DNA from 2 places in the Saccharopolyspora sp. NPDC002578 genome. Region 1 is predicted to be linked to the other one. Evidence: riboswitches for the same ligand, from Rfam matches in the RefSeq annotation. Region 1 holds a riboswitch; the other holds the start of a gene.
The links. A riboswitch is a leader RNA that binds a small molecule or an ion and turns the genes downstream of it on or off. The one in region 1 is predicted to bind thiamine pyrophosphate.
Positions count from the first base shown of each region.

Region 2: it holds a riboswitch for thiamine pyrophosphate, as region 1 does, so the genes downstream of both, thiO (glycine oxidase ThiO) here and thiD (bifunctional hydroxymethylpyrimidine kinase/phosphomethylpyrimidine kinase) in region 1, are expected to answer to the same signal.

Region 1 is NZ_JBSFWJ010000006.1:58,970-61,965, reverse strand. Features, by position in the region: gene ACWD38_RS05155 (hypothetical protein) at 1-686, opposite strand, end outside; gene ACWD38_RS05150 (hypothetical protein) at 762-1,031, opposite strand; gene ACWD38_RS05145 (biotin attachment protein) at 1,330-1,560, shown strand; TPP riboswitch at 1,624-1,722, shown strand; gene thiD (bifunctional hydroxymethylpyrimidine kinase/phosphomethylpyrimidine kinase) at 1,716-2,549, shown strand; gene tenA (thiaminase II) at 2,575-2,996, shown strand, end outside.
Region 2 is NZ_JBSFWJ010000018.1:98,579-101,574, forward strand. Features, by position in the region: gene thiG (thiazole synthase) at 1-707, opposite strand, end outside; gene thiS (sulfur carrier protein ThiS) at 709-909, opposite strand; gene thiO (glycine oxidase ThiO) at 900-2,033, opposite strand; TPP riboswitch at 2,023-2,132, opposite strand; gene thiE (thiamine phosphate synthase) at 2,208-2,882, shown strand.

The DNA of each region.
Region 1 (2,996 bases):
CCCTCGAACTCCGCGATGGGCAGTTCGTCGCGGACCAGGCGGTGCGGCGCGTCGGCCGTCTCCACCCGGACCTCGGCCGCGGTGAAGGTCTGCTCGGCGAAGTCCGGTCCGGCGAGCTGGATCTCCAGCCGCTGCTCGCGCAAGGTGATCGCGGCGGCGCCACCTGGCACCGACAGCGGTTCGCCGTCGGCGGTGACGATGAGGCTGCCCTCGCCGTCGGACTCCGGGCGCACCGCGACGTGCGAGAGGGCGACGTCGCGCGCCCCTTCGGCACCGGTGACGCCGATGACGTCCCTGGCGACCTCGTCCTGCTCGGAGTTCTCCTCCGCGCGCGGAGCCAGCAGCGGCGTGCGCAGCTTCGCGGCCAGCCGGTGGGGAGCCCAGGAACCGGGTCCGATGAGGTTCACCACGGAGGTGATCTCGGTGTCGGCGAGCAGGCGTTCGCTGCCCACCGCGGGCGTGATCTCGATGGCCGCGACGTTCCGCTCCTCCAGCAGGTCGCGCAGCGCCTTGGCGCGCAGCCTGCTGTTGCGGTCGAATCCGCGGGTGATCGCGACGGCTCCGGACGTCCCGCCCTGCGCCGCTGCATCGGCGAGACCGGCCAGCGGAGCCCAGACCTTCGCCGGATCCGGCCGGGTCGAGCGGCGGGAGCGGGCGGACTGAGGGGCGTCGGCAGTGGTGTCCATTGCGTCAACTTTAATCCGCCACGCAGGGTCGCCTCACTAGGTGATCAGCGGTCGGCTGTGTGACTTCGCTCGCGCTCACGCGTCCCAGGTGGTGACCACGAGATCCCGGTCGCGCTCCAGCTGTTCGTCGACGTGCTGCTCGCACTCCGGGCAACGCTCGGTGATGCGGCGGCTCGACGGTTCCTTGGTGGCCGGCCAGGTCTCGTGCGGGAGTTTGATCGTCGTCGCGCACAGCGCGGTCACCGGATCACCGGCGGGTCTGGCACCGGGGCGCACCGTGATCGCGTGCCGGACCCGCTGCCCTGCTCCGACGATCCACCAGACGTGCTCTTGATCGGGGAACACTTCGCTCCCACCCCCATACCTGTCAGGACGTCCCGAGCCGCGCTTCGATCCGCTTGGCCGGATCTCGAACTCTAGACGGATCGATCAGCTCGCACGTTGCATTCGCGTGGCTACCGGAATGACTGGCTGCGCTGCTCCGATCGTGTTAATGCGGCTGTTCGGCGGAGCACCCTCGGTCCGGCGCGGATGCCGCGCTGGGCCACTCGACGTACGAAGCCGAGCACGCGCTTCGCTTGTGGTGAGAAGGATCACCGCTCATGCTGACCGCAACGATGATCGATTGCGGAGGCGTGTGCTCGTGACGGACCTGCACTTCCCCTGGCCGCGGCAGGATCCGCACGAGCCGGGGGTCCTCGCCCGCTGGCTGGCGGCCGACGGCGCCCCGGTGCGCAGCGGCACCGCCGTCGCGGAGGTGGTGACCGACGGCGTCCGGCGCACCGTGCGCGCCTCCGCCTCGGGCACGTTGTGGCGGCAGGGCGCGGCGGGCGAGCACTTCGCCGCGGGAGCGGTCATCGGGCTCATCGAATGAGAGCGGCGCAGGGCACGGCGAGATCGGCGACTCCGGCGGGTTGACCGTGCTTGCTAGGTTGGGGGCAGTGACGCGGGGTGCCCGGCGAGCGGCCGGGCTGAGAGCAGACCCGTCGAACCTGACCTAGTTCGTGCTAGCGGAGGGACGTCACCCACGTGACCGTTCGTGCTGCCCGGCCGGAATTCGCCCGGCCCGTTCCCAACGTGCTGACGATCGCCGGAACCGACCCCAGCGGCGGTGCCGGGATTCAAGCCGACCTGAAAGCCTTCTCCGCCAACGGCGCCTACGGCATGTCGGTGGTGACGGCGCTGGTCGCGCAGACCACCACCGGCGTCGCCGAGGTGCGGGAAGTACCGCCGGAGTTCGTCACCTCCCAGCTCACCACGCTGCTCGACGACGTGCGGGTGGACGCGGTGAAGATCGGGATGCTGGCGGGAACCGGGGTGATCCGCGCGGTCGTGGCCGTGCTCGACCGCTACGCGCCGCCGCACGTGGTGCTGGATCCGGTGATGGTCGCCAAGAGCGGGCACCGGCTGCTCGCCGACGAGGCGGTCGCGGTGCTGCGCGACGAGCTGCTGCCGCGAGTGGACCTGATCACGCCGAACCTGCCGGAGGCAGCGGATCTGCTGGGGGAGCGGGAGATCACCGACTCCGGCGGGATGGCCGGGCAGGCCGAGCGGCTGACCGGCTTGGGCGCCAAGCAGGTGCTGCTCAAGGGCGGGCACCTGCGCGAGGCGGCGAGCCTCGACCTCTTCCGCGGCGACGGCGAAGCCGAGTTCCTGCGCCGCGAGCGGATCGAGACCACGAACGACCACGGCACCGGGTGCACGTTGTCGGCGGCCATCGCGGCACTGCGCCCGCAGCGGCCGGACTGGTCCTCGGCGGTCCGCGACGGCAAGGAGTACCTGACCGAGGCGTTGCGCGCCGCGGACCGGCTGGACGTGGGCCGGGGGCACGGCCCCGTGCACCACTTCCACCGCTGGTGGTGAACCCGATCTTCTGGAGGGACCGTTCATGAGCAGGCTTCCCGCCCCACCGCCCGGCGGTTTCTGCGCGGGCGCGTGGGAGCACACCGCCGCGTTGCAGCAGGCCATCGTCGAGCACCCGTTCAACGCGGCGCTCACCGACGGCGCGCTGGACCGGGAGCGGTTCGCGTTCTACATCGTGCAGGACGCGCGGTACCTGGTCGGTTTCGCGCAGGCGCTGACCGCGGCGTCCACGCGGGCGGAGGACCCCGCCGACGCGGCGTTCCTGGCCGGTGCGGCGCAAGGCGCGCTGGTGGAGGAACGCCGGTTGCACGCCGGGTACGTGGAGGAGTTCGGGCTCACCGAGGCCGACCTCGCCGGGGTGGTGACCTCGCCGTCGTGCACGGCCTACACCTCGTTCTTGCGCGGCAGCGCGCTGGTGGAGCCGTATCCGGTGCTGCTGGCGGCGAT
Region 2 (2,996 bases), on a different contig from region 1:
CCCGCACCGACGGCGAGCCGACCGGCCTCGACGGCGGACCGCATCGCGGCGGCCATCCGTTCCGGGTCTTGGGCGCGGGTGACGGCGCTGGCGAGCAGCACCGCGTCGCAGCCCAGTTCCATCGCGAGCGCCGCGTCGGAGGCGGTGCCGATGCCGGCGTCGAGCACGATCGGCACGGTCGCGCGGGACACGATCATCTCGATGTTGTGCGGGTTCCGGATGCCGAGGCCGGTGCCGATCGGCGAGCCCAGCGGCATCACGGCCGCGCAGCCGGCGTCGGCGAGCCGGGTCGCCAGCACCGGGTCGTCGTTGGTGTAGGCGAGCACCACGAATCCTTGGTCGACGAGCTGTTCGGCGGCGTCGAGCAGTTCCACCGGGTCGGGCAGCAGGGTGTCGTCGTCGGCCACGACTTCCAGCTTCACCCAGTTCGTCTCCAGGGCTTCCCGCGCCAGTTGCGCGGTGAGGACCGCTTCCGCCGCGGTGCGGCAGCCCGCGGTGTTGGGCAGCGCTTCGATGCCGAGCCGGTGCAGCAGGTCGAGCACGCCGGTGCGCCCGCCCGCGTCGGCGCGGCGCATCGCGACCGTCGTGAGCTCGGTGCCGGAGGCCAGCAGCGCGCGTTCCAGGACGGACAGGTTCGCTGCGCCCCCGGTTCCCGTGATCAGCCGCGAGCCGAACTCGCGCCCGGCGATCACCAGTGGATCGTCCACGTCAGCCTCCTTGCACCGCGGTGAGCACTTCGACGGCGGCGCCGTCGTGCAGTTCGGTGGCCGCCCAGGAGGCCCTGGGCACCACGGTTCCGTCGATGGCGACGGCGACTCCTCGTTCGGGCACGCCGAACTCGGCCAGCACCGCGGCGAGCGTGGCGTCCTCGTCCACCGGCCGAGCCGATCCGTTGATCACTACTTGCACGGTTGCCCTCCTCTGTCGTGGGAAACGGGCCGCGCGCCTCGCCCGGGGTCGGCGGCGGTCGCGGGGGGTTCCGCGCCGGACAGCGCCGCGAGCACCGCGTCGGCGGTGATCGGTGCGAGCAGGAAACCGTTGCGGTGGTGCCCGGTCGCGGCGAGCACGCCGGGTTCCAGCTCGCCGATCAGCGGCAGGTTGTCGTGCGTGCCGGGCCGGTGTCCGGCGATGGCTTCGACCAGCGCGTACTCGGCGAGGCCCGGCACCAGCCGTTCCGCGTCCGCGAGCAGGTCCCGCACTCCGCCGACGGTGACGTCGAGGTCGTAGCCCGCGTCGTACTGGGTGGCGCCGACGACGAGTCCGCCGTCGTCGCGCGGCACCAGGTAGACCTGCCTGCCGTGCACCGGTCCGCGCACGGTCCGCGTCGGGGGCGGCAGCGCCGTGGCGCGCGCCCGCAGCCGCAGCACCTCCCCCTTCACGGGCCGGATTCGCCCGGTCAGCCCGGGGTGCAGCTCGCCGGAGCGGGCGCCGGCGGCGATCACCGCGACGTCGCAGTGCGCGGTGCCGTCGGCGAGTTCCACCGCGCCGGGCCGCACCCGCAGCGCCCGCCCGTCGCGGAAGTCGACGCCCGCCGCTGCCGCCGCCTTCCGCAGCGCGGCCAGCGCCACCCGGTTGTCCACGGCGAGGTCGCCCGGCACTTCCAGGCCGCGGCGCACGGCTGGGCCGAGCGACGGTTCGGCGCGGCGCAGTTCCCGGCCGGTGAGCCGGGTGACGCTGCGCCCGCGGGACGCGAGGTGGTCGGCGAGCATGTCCAGTTCGGCGCGGTCGGCGCCGTCGACGCCGACGACGAGCGTGCCTTCCCGGCGCAGTCCGGTGGGCAGGCCGGAGTCCGCGGCCAGTTCCGTGGCGAACTCGGGCCAGCGCCGCAGCGAGTCGGAGCCGAGTTCGAGCAGTTCCTCCTCGCCGGGGGACGCTTCGGCGACGGGCGCGAGCATGCCACCTGCGACCCACGACGCGGCGCGTTCACCGGCGTCGACGAGCTGGACGCGGTGCCCCGCGCGCGCGGCTTTCCACGCGACGGCGAGACCGATGATCCCGCCGCCCACGACGGTGACGGCTGACTGCTGCGACATCTACGCTCCCTGCGCCGGCATGACCCGGATCAGGTTCGACGGTCGGGGCGGTCGCCCCCTCTCAGTCCGGTTCTTCTCCGGACTCCCGTGCGGACCACCACCCACCGTACTCACTCCGCCAGGTGAGGTCAGCATCCGGCCGGTGCCCTCCCCCGCTGCGGATACCCTGGGGGCATGCCCGGATTGGACGGTTACGGCATCCGCACGCGGCTCGCCGACGCACGGCTGTACCTCTGCACCGACGCGCGCGGGGAGCGGGGTGATCTGGCCGAGTTCGCCGAGGCCGCGTTGTCCGGCGGCGTCGACATCATCCAGCTGCGGGACAAGACCTCCGGCGGCGCGCCGTTGGAGGCGCGCCAGGAGCTCGCCGCGCTGGAGGTGCTGGCGGAGGCGTGCGTGCGGCACGGCGCTCTGCTGGCGGTGAACGACCGCGCGGACGTGGCGCTGACCGCGGAGGCGGACGTGCTGCACCTGGGTCAGGACGACCTGCCGGTGCCGGCGGCGCGGCGCATCGTCGGCGACGAGGTGGTGATCGGCCGTTCCACGCACGACGTGGTGCAGGCGGACGCGGCGGCCACGGAACCGGGCGTGGACTACTTCTGCACCGGCCCGGTGTGGACGACGCCGACGAAGCCGGGCCGCGAGGCGGCGGGGCTGGAGCTGGTGCGCCACGCCGCGGAGCACCGCGGGCACGGCAGGCCGTGGTTCGCGATCGGCGGCGTGGACCACGCGAACCTCGCCGAAGCGGTCGCGGCAGGCGCGGAACGAATCGTCGTGGTCCGCGCGATCACCGAAGCCGAAGACCCCCAGTCCGCCGCCGAATCACTCCGAGCAGGCCTCCCGACCTGACGGCGAGCGTTCTTCCAGCTTCGGCCCCCTTTCCGAAGTGGCCCCGCCACGAGGCGTGGTCGTTGTCCTGTCAGCGGCGAAGCCGCTGAGCAGCGACCACCCTGCCCACCGGCA